DNA from 2 places in the Dongia rigui genome. Region 1 is predicted to be linked to the other one. Evidence: predicted binding sites of a transcription regulator. Region 1 holds the regulator's gene; the other holds the start of a gene.
The links. The regulator PhoB, encoded in region 1, activates phosphate uptake and scavenging genes when phosphate is short. The targets are predictions, from matches to a motif close to TNTCATAAAACTGTCA.
Positions count from the first base shown of each region.

Region 1 (7,510 bases):
CACCAAGGGCGAGCTCGACGAAATCGTCCGCTCCAGCCTTGAAAAAGCGGGTCTGTGGAACGAAGTGAAGGAACGCCTGGATCAGCCGGGTACCGGCCTTTCCGGCGGCCAGCAGCAGCGTCTGTGCATCGCCCGCGCCATTGCGGTCAGCCCCGAAGTGATCCTGATGGACGAACCCTGTTCGGCCTTGGATCCGATCGCTACGGCCAAGATCGAGGAATTGATTGACGAACTCCGGGAAAACTTCACCATCGTCATCGTGACCCATTCGATGCAGCAGGCTGCCCGCGTCAGCCAGAAGACCGCCTTCTTCCATCTCGGTCATCTGATCGAATGGGGCGATACGGAACAGATTTTCACCAGCCCGAAGGACGAGCGGACCCAGGGCTATATCACCGGCCGGTTCGGCTGAGGAGTAGAGCAGCATGCCCCAGAAAGCCACCGACCACATCGTCAAGAGCTTCGACGAAGAACTCCGGCGCTTGCGCGACCAGATCCTCGCCATGGGCGGCCGCGCCGAAGCCCAGCTTGGCGACGCCATCCAGGCCTTGGCCAGGCGCGATTCCGACAAGGCGGTGCGCGTCATTGAAAGCGACAAGGGCATCGATGCGCTGGAAATGACGGTCGCCCAGGATTCGCTCAAGATCCTGGCGCTGCGCCAGCCGATGGCCAAGGACCTCCGCGAAGTCATCGCCGCCATCAAGATCTCGGCTGATATCGAGCGCATCGGCGATTATGCCAAGAACATTGCCAAGCGCACGCTGCAGCTCAACCAGCAGGCGCCGCTGAAGCCCACGGGGTCGATCCCGCGCATGGGCGAACTGGCGATCAAGCTCATCAGCGCGGTTCTCTCGGCCTATGCCAATGACGATGCCGAAGGGCTGATCGCGGCCTGGCGCTCGGATGAGAGCATCGACGAGATGTACAACTCGCTCTTCCGCGAACTGCTCACCTATATGATGGAAGACCCGCGCAATATCGGCGCCTCGACCCATCTGCTGTTCATTGCCAAGAACATCGAGCGTATCGGCGACCACGCCACGAACATCGCCGAAACGGTCCATTTCCTGGTGCATGGCAAGCCGATCGACGAGACCCGACCCAAGGGAGATACGACCAATGTTGCGATCCATGGCTGAACGCACGCGCCGCGCCGACATGCCGCGCGGTGACGCAGCAACTGACGGGCGTGCCAAGCCCGTCGTGCTGGTGGTCGAAGACGAACCGGCCCTGCTGACGTTGCTCAAATACAACCTCGAAGCCGAAGGCTACCGGGTTGTGGAGGCAATGAATGGCGAGGAAGCGCTGGTGAAGGCGCGGGAAGAAACGCCCGACCTCATCCTCCTCGACTGGATGCTGCCGCTGGTCTCGGGCATCGAAGTGTGCCGCCAGATCCGCCGCACGCCGGATTTGAAATCCGCCGCCATCATCATGCTGACGGCTAAGGGCGAGGAAGCCGACAAGATCCGCGGCCTCGAGACCGGCGCCGATGATTATGTGACCAAGCCCTTCAGCCCCTCCGAGCTGATGGCCCGCGCCAAGGCGGCCCTGCGCCGTGCCCGGCCGCAATCGGGTGACGAGAACCTCACCTACGCCGATCTCGAAATGGATCTCGCGACCCACCGTGTCCGCCGCGACAACAAGGATCTGCATCTGGGGCCGACGGAATTCCGCCTGCTGAAGTTCCTGATGGAAAACCAGGGCCGCGTCTTCTCGCGCGAGCAGCTCCTCGACCATGTCTGGGGCCGCGACATCTATGTCGAGCCGCGCACGGTCGACGTCCATATCCGGCGCCTGCGCAAGGCCATCAATGTCGACGGCCTGCCCGACCTCATCCGCACGGTGCGGTCGGCCGGTTACGCCCTCGATATCGAGGATTAAGTACCCCTCACCCCGACCCTCTCCCCACTTCGTGGGGCGAGGGAGTTCTGACCGAGTGTGGCACTAAGCCCCTCGCCCCGCCCGTCGGCAAAGGCCGACATTCGTCGGCGGCGGGGAGAGGGGTTGGGGCGAGGAGGCCTTCGTTTACCCACCCTTCGTCATCGCCACATAGACGCCGTCCCAATCTTCGGGTGGCGGATTGGCGGCGTATTCGGCGATGCGGGCTTCGTACATGTCATAGAAACGGCCGAGCGATTCTGGTGCCGCCTCGCGTGCCAGCGCCAGCGACGCCTTGGCCGATGACCAGGACTGGTGGCGATAGGCCGCCAGCATCGCGTCGTGCAGGCTCTTCAAGGCGACGAAGCTGTTGGACTGCGCCACCTTTTCATCACCCAAACCGGTATAGATGCGCACCGGCACGTTCTTGCCTTTGACACGCACCTGATCCAGCTCCAGCAGGGCGAAATCGGGCGCCGCCGCTGCGGTTTCCTCGCCCAGCACCAGATCGACGAAATAGGCCGGTGACAGGCTCTCCAGGCGCGAGGCGGTGTTGACCGTGTCGCCCAGCGCCGAATAGCCGAAGCGCTGCTTCGACCCCATATTGCCGACGCAGGCGATGCCGGTGTTGAGGCCGATGCCGATCTTGATCTCGATCTTCTTGGCGCCCGTCGCCGCCGCCTCTGCCGCCAGCGTCTCGTTCAATCGCACCAGTTCGCTGCGCATGCCATAGGCGGCCAGCACGGCTTTGCGCTCATGCTGCGGAATGTCGAGCGGGGCGTTCCAGAACGCCATGATGCAATCGCCGATATACTTGTCGATCGTGCCGCCATTGGCCTGGATGATATCGGTCATGGGGGTGAGGAACTGGTTGATCACATGAGTCAGCTGCTGTGGATCCAAGCCTTCCGACATTTTGGTGAAGCCGCGGATATCGCAGAACATCACAGTGAGATCGCGATTCTCGCCACCCAGCTTCAACTGCTCGCGGTTCTTTGAGACCTGGTCGACCAGCACCGGCGACAGGTAAAGCGAAAACGCCCCGCGCACCTGCGCCTTCTCCTGCTCGGTGCGGACATAACCGATGAGCGTCGCGGTCACGAAGATCAGGAAGGCAGCCCCGGCGGGATAGAGCGGGTCGAGCAGGAACCCCTGATACTGAAACATGTAATAGGATGCGCCAAAGGATCCGAGGATGCCGAAGGCCGCTATGCCGAAGCCAACAAGTGCTCGCCGCAACTGCGCGAGGATTGTGAGAACGGCACCAAGAACGGTGAGGGTGACCCATTCCAATCCATCCGCCCAATCTGGTCGCTGCAGATATTTGCTGCTGAAAATCTGCTCGGCAATCTGGGCATGGATCTCGACCCCGGTCATCGACTCGTCGTTGGGTGTCGGTTTGTAATCCTTCAAACCTTCGACCGAACTGCCGATGAAGATGATCCGGCCAGCGACGATGCTGGGATCGAAATCCGGCGACATCAGATCGGCCAGCGAAAAGAAACGCTCGGCCTGATGGCCGGAATCATAGAGAATTACAGCGCCCTGGGGCGTGGTCGGCACCAGGGCCTGGCCGATTTTCACGACCGAGATCCCGGTGTGTTCGCCGAAGGATATCACCCCGCTGGCACCAGAGGATTTGATGGCATAGGTCGTCTGCCCTTGCGCGATGCGCAGCGTTTCGGCGGCCATCGACGGATAGTAAGGCGTCGGGTTGCCCGGATCCGGCAGCTTCAGGAACAGCGACACCTGGCGGATGATGCCGTCCGGGTCCGGGTCGGCATTCACCGAGCCGATGCCGGCGGCGGTCTTTTCGAGTTCCGGCAGCGACGACACCCAATACCGCCAGGGCGCGATGAATTGATCCGGATTGTCGCCCGCGAAGGCATAACCCGCTTTGCGCAATGGAAGCATCTGCGGCCGTTGCGGATCGGCACCGAGGGCCGCGAAGGGAACCACCGTCGGAATCTGTGCCAGCGACTGGGCGAGATCCTGGTCGGGATCCGGCAGTTTCAGCAGCATCTGCTTGGCTGCGTCGAAGCTGCCGTCATCCGGCAGGTTCTTGGCGACCGCCGCGGGTGCGGTGCGATCCGATTCGGCATAGATGATGTCGAGTGCCACAACGGCGGCGCCAAGCTCGCGCAGGCGATCGATGATGCGCGCCATCTGCGAGCGCGACCACGGCCATTGGCCAAAGATATTGAGGCTTTTTTCGTCGATATCACCGATGCGGATTGGCACGGTCGGGTCATAAGGGCGCGGCGTGATGCGCTGATAGTTGTCGAACACGATATTGCGCATCTGCTGAACCATGGGCGGGTCGTAGGTGCGCAAGGTCAGCGCCGCCATCAGCAGGGCAATGGGGATGATGATGCCTTCAATACGGCCGAATTTCGCGCGCGCGATGCGCCCGAAGAAGCTGCCGATGCTGTTCACGAACCCCATGCGCCGTCTTCCCCCGGAAAGGACGGGCGAACTCTAGCATTACGGCTCAGAGTCTTGAAAGGCCGCCTTATTTCAAGGCCTTGGTAATGAGATCGACGGCCGCCATGCCGCTGTTATAGGCGCCGTGCGCGGTCGAGAAGCCGTCGCTGGAGGCGGCCTCGCCGGCAAAGAAGACGCGGTTCTCGATCGGCTGTGCGAGTTCCGCCCGGGCCTCGCCGCCATGGGGCGAGAGGACCGAATAAGCGCCAAGGATATAGGGGTCGTTGACCCAATTGGTGGCGCAGGCGGTGACGATCTCCTTCTGGATGTCGGCGCCGAAGACCTTGGTGAGCAGGGATCTGGCCTCCGCGATGGCAGCATCGGACCCTTGCGCGAAAAGATCGCGCGCAAAGGGGCCGCTCGCGAACATCGTCACCATGGGCCGGTCGAAGGGCTTGCACAGGAAACCGGCGGTGGGGGCGTCTTCCCAGTTCAGCATGGCGAAATGCGGATCCATGCCGGCAAAGATATCCCGCTTCAGCCAGAAGCCGGCCTTCTCCGCATGGCCCATCTGCAGGCGGTCGAGCGCATCCAGCTTCCAATCCGGTAGCAGCGGGAAAAACTTGATCCGCTCGGCCTTCAGCACGGCAATGGACACCGTGACCAGCACAGCCCGGCAGAAGATCATGCCGCGCGCCGTGCCGACCATCACCTCGTTGCTGCCCCAATCGATCGATTTCACCGGGCAGTCGAGATTGACCTCGATATCGGCACCTTCCGCGGCGATGAGCGCGCCATAGCCGTCCTCGACCGGCCAGTCCTCATCGGTGAAATGGAAGCGCGAGGTGTCGTAGGTCGAGACCTCCTCGGGCGGCCAGGCCATGTAACCGGTATAGGCGCGGCGGAAGAGGGGGGCCCAGTCATCCGCCGGGTCGATGGAACGGGCCGCCGGTCCGTCATCTCCGGCAGCACCCGCGGCGGCGATGCGGTCATAGGTGGCGGCGAGGCTCTGACCGAATTCGTCGACAAGCCGCTCGTTCAGCCACCATTTGCCGTCATGGATGCGGTAGTTGAAATTGCTCTTGCGGTAGCGGAAGCCGAGGCGGTCGGCGGCCTTGGTATAGGGGTTGATCGTCGCGGCATGCAGCCATTGGCAACCCAGGTCGAAGGGTGCCGGAAACGTGGTCAGGTCGGTATACCCGCGCCCGCCGATGCGCGACGCGGCTTCGACGACTTCGATATTGAGCCCGGCGTCGCGGGCGGCTCTCGCGGCGGCCAATCCCGCAGCACCCGCGCCGATGATGACCAAATCACATGAAGATTGCATGGCGTGAGATTAGCGGAGGGAGATGGTGCGGGCTAGTCCGGACCTTCAATTGGATAACGCCGCCACGATGGTGTTGACGGCGTCGATACCGCTCTTGCGCGCGCCATGAGCGGTCGTGAAGGCATCCGGCGAGGTAGCTTCGCCGGCAAAGAACAGGCGGTTGTCGACGGGCTTTGCAAGATCCGCTCGCGCTTCGCCGCCGCCGGGCTTCAGTGATGAATAGCCGCCGCCCACCCAGGGATTGGCAACCCATTGCGTTGCCTTAGCCGCGGCGATATTGCCGGCAATTTCGGCCCCGAACGTATCACCCAGTAGTTTTCTCGCCGCGACGATAGCCGCCTCTTCGCCCTGAACGAACAGGTCGCGGGCATAATCAGCGCCGGCGAAGAAGGTGATCATCGGTCTTCCATAGGGCTTTACCAGGAAGGCGGCGTCGGGTGCTTCGGGCCCGTTCAGCATGGCGTAATGCATGCCGATGTCGGGGCAGGGGTCGCGCTTCAGCCAGAATCCCACCTTTTCGGCATAGCCCATCTCGATACGCTCGAGCGCGTGGCACTTCCAGCCGGGAAGCTGCGGGAAGAATTTGAGGCGGCCGGCTTTCAAAACCCGGATCGATACCGTCACGAGGACGGCGCGACAGAGGATCTTGCCATTGGTCGTGCCCACCATGATCTCTGTTCCGCTCCAGTCGATCGACTGCACGGGGCAGTTGAGGTGGACCGGTACATGCGCGTAGGTGGCGGCGATGAGGGCGCCATAACCGTTTTCGACCGGCCAGTCCTCGTCGGTGTCGGTGTAGCGACCACTGTCATAGGTCGCAGAACGCTCCGGCGCTACGGCGAGAATGCCGGCGTAATTGCGTGCAAAGAGCTGTGCCCAGGGATTGTTCCGGTCGATGAAGGCCGCCGCCGCCCCATCGTCACCGGCCAAAGCGGCTGCATCAATCTTGTCTGAGGTCGCATCGGAAAAGGCCGCGTATCGCTGGTTCGCGTCATCGTTCAGCCATCCGTTACCGTCATGGATGCGGATCGGCAACGGGTCGGTCCAGTAGCGGAAGCCGCGCTTGTCGGCCTCCTGCCGGAACGGATTGATGCCGGCCGAATGCAGCCACTGACAGCCATGGTCGAAAGGGGCTGGGAGGCTCAGGGTGTCGGTAAAGGCACGGCCGCCGATGCGGTCCATCGCCTCCAGCAGCTCGACATTGAGCCCGGCCTTGCCCGCAGCATCTGCCGCGGCAAGCCCCGCAGCCCCGGCGCCGACGATGACAAGATCACAGGTCGATTGCATGGGGCGAGATTATCGAAGACGACTGTGCTCGGCTAGAGCGCGCGGTGCGGCCCCTCACCCCAACCCTCTCCTCGCTATCGCGGGGCGAGGGAGTTTTCACCGAGTTCGCTATAAAGCCCCTCGCCCCTCCGGGGAGAGGGGTTGGGGTGAGGGGCCGCTTTCTCACCCCACCACATTCGTCCACACCACCGTGGTCTCGGTATCGGTGTTGTTGGCGAAGCGATGCGGCGTCTGGCTCTTGAAGCGGAAGGAATCGCCGGTCTTCAAGGTGAAGACGCGGTCTTCGACCTCCAGCACCATCTCGCCGGCCATCACATAGCCGCCTTCCTCGCCCTTATGGGTATAGAGCTCCGGCCCCGACGAGCCGCCCGGCGCGATGGTGACGAGATAGATTTCAAGTGCCCCCGAGACGGCGGGCGTCAGCAATTCCTTCTGCACGCCGGTGGTGTTGAGGCTGAGCACCCGGCGACCTTGCGCCCGCACGATGCGGCCCAACTCCTCGACCGGCGGATATTCGCCCTCGTGGAAGAGCTGCGACATCGGCACGTTGAAGACCTCGGACAGGCGCCGCAGCGAGCGCATGGTGGGCGAGGT
Region 1 covers NZ_JAXCLX010000001.1:1,577,909-1,585,418, reverse strand. Annotated here, with positions in the region: gene pstB (phosphate ABC transporter ATP-binding protein PstB) at 1-412, shown strand, start outside; gene phoU (phosphate signaling complex protein PhoU) at 426-1,139, shown strand; gene phoB (phosphate regulon transcriptional regulator PhoB) at 1,159-1,881, shown strand; gene SMD31_RS07395 (CHASE2 domain-containing protein) at 2,026-4,323, opposite strand; gene SMD31_RS07390 (flavin monoamine oxidase family protein) at 4,391-5,629, opposite strand; gene SMD31_RS07385 (flavin monoamine oxidase family protein) at 5,675-6,916, opposite strand; gene SMD31_RS07380 (cupin domain-containing protein) at 7,079-7,510, opposite strand, start outside.

Region 2 (7,510 bases), 1.4 Mb from region 1:
AAACATGCTGGACTGGTTGCTGCCCCGCGCCTCATGTGCCGCCTGCGCCTGGCGCAGCATCTGCTCCACCGCATCGTGGACCTGGCGGCGATTGTTGTTGAGGCTGTCGAAGGCGCCAGCGAGGACCAGGTTTTCCATCTGGCGCTTGTTGAGGCCCTTGGGGTCGACGCGCTCGGAGAAATCCTCGAGGCTCTTGAACGGCCCACCTTGCTCACGCGCGCGGACGATGGCCTCGACCGGGCCCATGCCGACATTCTTCACCGCCCCCAGCGCATAGCGGACAGCGAGCGTGCCATCGGCTTGCTGTTCCACCGAGAAGGTGGGTTCCGATTTGTTGACGTCGGGCTGCAGCAGCTTGATGCCGATGCGGTTCAGTTCCTGGCGGAAGACATTGAGCTTGTCGGTGTTGCCCATGTCGTAGGTCATCGAGGCGGCGAAGAATTCGACCGGATAATTCGCCTTCAGCCAGGCGGTCTGGTAGGAGACGAAGGCATAGGCGGCGGCATGGCTCTTGTTGAAACCGTAGCCGGCGAATTTGTTGACCTGGTCGAAGATCTCGGCGGCCTTGTCGGCTTTCACCTTGCGCTCAACGGCGCCGTCGACGAACAGCTTGCGCTGGGCTTCCATCTCCTCCTTGATCTTCTTGCCCATGGCGCGGCGCAAGAGATCGGCGCCACCGAGGCTGTAGCCTGACAGCACCTGGGCAATCTGCATGACCTGTTCCTGATAGATCATGATGCCAAAGGTTTCCTTCAGGATTCCTTCTAGCGAGGGGTGGAGATAGTCAGGCTCCTCGCGGCCGTGCTTGCAGTTGATGTATTTCGGGATGTTGTCCATCGGGCCGGGGCGATAGAGCGCCACGACGGCGATGATGTCTTCGAAGCGGTCGGGCTTCAGCTTGCGCAGAACATCACGCATGCCGGAACTTTCCAGCTGGAACACGCCGGTCGCATCGCCCTTGCCCAGCATGGTGAACGTGTTCTCGTCATCCAACGGCAAATGGTCGATGTCGAGCTCAATGCCGCGCTTCCGGAGCAGCTTGTCGGCTGTGCGCAGAACCGAAAGCGTCTTCAAACCCAGGAAGTCGAACTTCACCAGACCAGCTTTTTCGACGTCCTTCATGTTGAACTGGGTGACCGGCATGTCCGAGCGCGGGTCTCGGTACATGGGCACCAATTGATCGAGCGGCCGGTCGCCGATGACGACGCCGGCGGCATGGGTCGAGGCGTGCCGGTAGAGGCCTTCGAGTTTCTGCGCGACTTCCATCAGGCGCTTGACGCTGGGATCCTCGTCCATCGCGTCGCGCAGTTGCCGCTCGCCCTCGATCGCCTCTTTCAAGGTGATGGGATTGGCCGGATTGTTGGGGATGAGTTTCGAGAGCCGGTCGATCTGGCCATAGGGCATCTGCAGCACGCGGCCGACATCGCGCACGGCCGCGCGCGCCTGCAGCTTACCGAAGGTGATGATCTGCCCCACCTTGTCGCGGCCATAGCGTTCCTGCACATGGCGGATCACTTCTTCGCGCCGGTCCTGGCAGAAATCGATGTCGAAGTCGGGCATCGAGACGCGTTCTGGATTGAGGAAGCGCTCGAACAGCAGGCCCCAGCGCAGGGGATCGAGATCGGTGATGGTGAGCGCCCAGGCGACGACCGAGCCGGCGCCGGAGCCGCGGCCGGGCCCCACCGGAATGCTCTCCTTCTTCGCCCATTGGATGAATTCGGCAACGATGAGGAAGTAGCCGGGAAAACCCATTTGGATGATGACGCCGAGCTCGAATTCGAGGCGGTCGCGATAGGCCTGGCGCGCATCCTCGGCAATCTTATCGGTCTCGAAGCGCCGCGCGAGGCCGGCATGTGCCATCTCCTTCAGCGCCTCGTCTTCGCTCTTGCCATCGGAGAAAGCCGGCAGGATGGGCTTCCGGGCCGGCGGCATGTAGGCGCAGCGTTGGGCGATGATCAGCGTGTTCCGGATGGCTTCGGGTATATCGGCGAAGAGCTGCGCCATCTCGGCACCGGATTTGAACCGATGCTCGCGCGTCACCTTGCGGCGGTTGCCTTCGGCGACATAGGTGCCGCCAGCGATGCAGAGCAGCGCGTCATGGGCGAGGTACATGCCCTCGTCACTGAAATAGACGTCGTTGGTGGCGACCAGCGGCAGGTCGAGGGCGTAGGCAAGATTGATCAGGCTTTCCTCGATGCGCGTCTCCTCCTCCACACCGTGGCGCATGAGTTCGATATAGAGGCGCCCCGGGAAAATCTCGGCGAGGCGCTTCAGCGCGGCTTCGGCGGCGGCGTCCTGGCCTTCCAGCAGCAGACGGCCGACGAGCCCCTTTGGCCCGCCGGTCAGCGCGATCAGCCCCTCGTGGTGGTCTTTGAGCGCCTCCAACGAGACCTGCGGCGGAGTGCCGGGTTCGCCCAGCAGATAGGCGTCGCTGGAGAGCTTGGTAAGGTTGGCATAGCCGGCGTCGTTCTGCACCAGCAAGACGATCTGATCCGGTGCCGGGATCTGCATCTGATGCGGGTCGCGTTCACGCGCCAGACCCAGCTGGCAGCCGATGATCGGCTGCACGCCGGCATCCTTGGCGAGGCCGGAAAACTCCATGGCGCCGAAGAGATTGCCGGTATCGGTGACGGCCACGGCCGGCATCGAATTGCGTTTGCACAGATCGACCAGTTGCTTGTTCTTGATCGCCCCTTCCGAGAGGGAATAGGCGGAATGAACACGCAAATGGACAAAATCGGCATGCGCCATGGGGATATCAGGCTGTGAGTCGCGGGGATGGCGGAGTCTAGTGGGATTTGGCGGGCGATGGAAGGATCGCAAGTCCGCGGAAACCTGTCACTTGCGCCCCCCACCCTACCCTCCCCCTGAAGGGAGAGGGTTTTAGAGCGAGGTATCGGTGCGAGCCCGGCGATGAGCCCCTCTCCCTTCAGGGGGAGGGGTTGGGGGGGGCTAAGCGCACTGCTCTCTCGGAACATTCAACGCCAAACGGAAAAAGAAAAAGCCCTCCGTGGACAGGACGGAGGGCTCTAGTGAGGCCGAGATCCATCGTTCGGGGGACGATCTCGGCTTGACCCGGGCAAAGTGAGCCGGGACGGGAAAGGGCAAAGAGGACTTAGAACTAAAGCGCGGATTTACCAGGGTTGCGAAAAGAGTGCTGCGAGACCCGTCGGCATCTGTTCGGCGGCGGGCGCGCCAAAGCCATAGCTCATCGGTGCGTCCTGCTCGGTCCAGGCGAAACGACGGGCCTGCGGATAGCGATGCTGGCCGATATTGGGCGGCGTCAGATCGAGGGTCAGCGGCTCGGCGCCACCAGCCGAAATCATGCGCAGGCCACCCACGGTATTGAGCGGCGAGAGTGCGAAGATGCGGCGTAAAGGCGTGGCGCCCAGGCGCAGCGCCGTCTCACGCACATGGATCACGTCACGGGCGGCGGCGATGGGGATCCATTCGAGAATGCCATTGGCGACGAAACGCGCGGCGGCAACCTCGCCACTCTCGATCAAGACGGCCAAGCTCAGCTGCCGATCCAAGGCGCGCGATGACAGAACGCGGTAGAGGAAAATCTCGCTGCCGACATCGACGGCATAAGCGAGGCCATTGGCGACGTCGACCAGGGCGGTACCGATGCCCAGGCGCTGGCGCGCCAGGCGCTCCCAGGCGAGGTCGGTATCGCGTTCGGTCCAATTGCGCTGAAGATCGACGCCGATTTGCGCATCTCCGTCCGGGCCGTCAAGCCAACGGTCGCGGCGCAAGGCAACGATTTCGGCAAGGTCAGGCGAAAGACCGATGGCAGGAGAGGCCGATTTGCTGTCGATACCGACGATGCTGGAATGGACGGTCATGGCGGCACCTCACTTTGGGTCCTGCGATGCCCTGGCCCCGGCAAGACATCTCCAACAGAGATCTCTTGCCGGGGCTAGGCACCCTCTCTGGGAGGGATACTGGCCGATTCTGATTGCTGGCCTCTTGCAACGAGATGACAAAAGAATGACGCCCGGCGGTGGATGCCGCCGGGCGTCAGGTCGTTCAGCAGGCGATAAACCGATCAGCCGCCGATTTCGCCGCCATCCTGCTTGGTGATGGCAACGACGCTGGGACGCGGCAGGCTGTCACCGAAATCGGGCCAGCGCGTGGTCAGCTTGTCGGTGTTCTCCGAATCCTCCGCCGGATGCTGGACCGAGACGAAGAGCGTCTTTCCATCCGGCGTGAAGGCCGGGCCGCACATTTCCGCACCCGTCGGGCAGGCGAAGAAGAAGCGCGGCAAGGCGCGGCCGTCACCCAGCGTGTCGGCACCATAGAGGCCGTCGGCGATGTCGAAATCGGTGGCACCGTCGCTGGCGATCCAGATGCGGCCCTTGGGGTCGAAGGCGATGTTGTCGGGTGCTGCAAACCAACCGTTGGGGCTGATGCCGGGATTGTATTTCGCCCCCTCCTCCGGCTTGGCGGGATTGCCGGCGAGGAGGAACACGTCCCATTTGTAGCTGTCGGCGGCGTGGTCGGCATCCTTGCCCTCGCCCGGCGGCAGCATTTCGAGGATGTGACCATAGAGATTCTCGGCGCGCGGGTTGGCGGCGTCGATCTCATCGGCCTTGCGCTTCTTGTTCTTGGTCATGACAGCATAGACGCGGCCGGTCACCGGATTGGGCTCCATGTCTTCCGGTCGGTCCATCTTCGTGGCGCCCACCTGGTCGCCGGCAAGGCGCGCCTTGATGAAGACTTCCGCCTGGTCGGCAAAGCCGTTTTCGGGCGTCAGGCCATTTGTCCCGTGGATCAGCGGGATCCAGGTCAGTGTGCCATCGTCGTTGAACTTCGCTGCCGACAGCGTGCCCTCGTCGAGCAGCTTCTTGTTGGCGGCGCGGTCGTCCGGGTTGAATTTCCCGGCGCTGACGAAGCGATAGATATGTTCGAAGTAATCGTCGTCACCGGTATAGACGACGACACGGCCGTCCTTGTTGACGATCGACGTCGCGGCCTCGTGGCCCATGCGGCCCAAGGCCGTGCGTTTCACCGGCAGTTCGTCCGGGGCGTAGGGATCGATCTCGACCACCCAGTCGAAGCGGTTTGGCTCGTTGGGCGTCTTCTCGAGAATGAAGCGGTCGTCGATGCGCGAGAAGCCGTAGAGGTCGGTGCCGTCATAGAGATAGCGCTCAAGCAGCTTCGGATCGCCGCCCTTGGCGGGATCGCCGCCGAAGGTATCCGAAAGGCCTTCCTCGCAGGTGAGGATCGTGCCCCAGGGGGTGACACCGCCCGAGCAATTGTAGCCGGTGCCGAACACGCGGGTGCCCGTCGGATCGGCCGCCGTCTGCAGCAGCTTGTGGCCGGCGGCGGGGCCGGAGATCGCGATTTCGGTCGTGCCGGTGATGCGGCGGTTATACTTGCTGTCCTTCACCACCTGCCATTTGCCGTTCTCTTTCTTGATCTCGACGATGGAGTGGCCCCAGGCCTGCTGCACCGTCTTGATCTGTTCCGGCGTCATCATCTTGCCGGCATCGTCTTCGGTAAGGCCAGGGAACATGATGTGCGGATCGGGATATTCGTTGTTGACGCAAAGGAGGCCATGCTCGCTGTTGGTCGAGCCCAGCGGCAGCGGCAGATAGCCGATGAAATCGCAGTTGTAGCCGAACTGTTTCGCCTGCGCGTCAGCGCTTTGGCCGGCCGCATCAAGCTCGGTGCCGCCGGGCAAGATCGCCTCGCCCCAGCGCACCAGAATGTCGGCGTCATAGCCTTCGGCGACGTGATGGGTCTGGTCGTAGATCTTGGTGAGCTCCGGGAAGGTCAGCGTCGAGGCGCTGGCCGCCGCTTGTGCGCCCGGCAGCCGGAAAGACATGGCCGAAACGGCCGCGGCGCCGGCCGCGCCCAGAAGCATGGAGCGGCGTGAAAAGCGCGCGGAAACCAATTGCGCGTAAGTGGGTGTCGATGCGTTCTGCGGATGATCCGCCATCGGTGCCTCCTGATCCTTTTGCGTGGGAAGGCGCCCTGCGTAGACCTCGCAAATGACGGATAACGCGCCCGAATCATGAAGGATATGTGACAGCAAAAAGCCCGGCCGGAAGTGCCCGGCCGGGCTTCTCTTTTACGCAATCGGTCAGGAGATCAGGCGCCGATTTCGCCGCCGTCATCCTTGGTCACCGCCACGACCGACGGACGCGCCGGCACGCCGTCCTTGAAATCCGGCCAGCGAGTCGAGGGGTTGGCGAAATTGGCGCCCTTCTCCTCGCCCGGATGCTGGATGGAGACGAAGAGCGTCTTTCCATCCGGCGTGAAGGCCGGGCCGCACAGCTCGGCACCGCGCGGGCAACCGAGGAAGTGGCGCGTAACGGCACGGTTCTCACCTTCCGTTTCGGTCACCCAGAGGCCGTCATGGACACCGAAATCCGGGAAACCGTCGGTGGCGATCCACAAGCGACCCGACGCGTCGAAGGCGACGTTGTCCGGATTGGCGAACCAGCCGGCATCGGTCACCTGGCCACCATAGGCGGCACCTTCCGCCGCATCGCCCGGATTGCCGGCCTTAATGAAGGCGCTCCAGGTGAAGGTGGTGGCGGCGTGATCGGCTTTGCCGTCGGTCATCGGCGGCACCATCTCGATGATGTGGCCCCATTTGTTTTCGGCGCGGTCATTCACGGGGTTGAGATCGTCGGCCTTGCGCTTGTCGTTCTTGGTGAGAACGACATAGACCTTGCCGGTCTTGTCGCTGGTTTCGATATCCTCGGGACGATCCATCTTGGTAGCGCCCAGCAGATCGCCGGCGCGGCGCGCTTCGATCAGCACGTCAGCTTGGCTTTTGAAACCATTGGCCTCGGTGAGCTCGCCTTGCCCGTGCACCAGCGGCATCCAGGTGACGTTGCCTTCGGCATCGAACTTGGCGACATGGAGCGTGCCGTCATTGAGCAGATCGGAATTGCTGCGGCCCTTGCCGGGATCGAAAGTGCCGTTGCTGACGTATTTGTAGACATATTCGAAACGCTCATCATCGCCGGTATAGACGACGAGGCGGCCGTCGCTGTTGATGACGGTGGTGGCGGCTTCGTGCTTGAAGCGGCCGAGGGCCGTGTGCTTCACCGGCTTTGCGTCCGGATTATAAGGATCGACCTCGATGATCCAGCCGAAGCGGTTGGGCTCGTTGGGCTCCTTGGTGACGTCGAAGCGGGCGTCGAACTTGCCCCACGCATAGGACGGCTCGCCCTTGATGCCGATGCGCTTGGCATTGGCCGCTTCCGCGGTGCCGGCCGGATCGCCACCGAAATACTGGTGGATGTTCTCTTCCGCCGACAGAATGGTGCCCCAGGGCGTCCAGCCGCCGGCGCAGTTGTTCATCGTACCGAAGACTTTCTTGCCGCTGGCATCGGCCGAAGTCTTGAGGCGATCGTGACCCGCAGCCGGACCAACGATTTCCATTTCAGTCGCCAGCGTGATGCGGCGATTGTATTTCGAGCCCGGGACCATGGCCCAGCTGTTGCCCTCTTTCTTGATCTCGACGACCGAGAGGCCGTGCGCTGCCTGTTCG
Region 2 covers NZ_JAXCLX010000001.1:134,022-141,531, forward strand. Annotated here, with positions in the region: gene dnaE (DNA polymerase III subunit alpha) at 1-2,751, opposite strand, end outside; gene SMD31_RS00605 (hypothetical protein) at 3,135-3,845, opposite strand; gene SMD31_RS00610 (PhoX family protein) at 4,049-5,944, opposite strand; gene SMD31_RS00615 (PhoX family protein) at 6,097-7,510, opposite strand, start outside.
Region 2: a site for PhoB is predicted at 6,021-6,036, ahead of SMD31_RS00610 (PhoX family protein). Genes of this name have one in related genera too.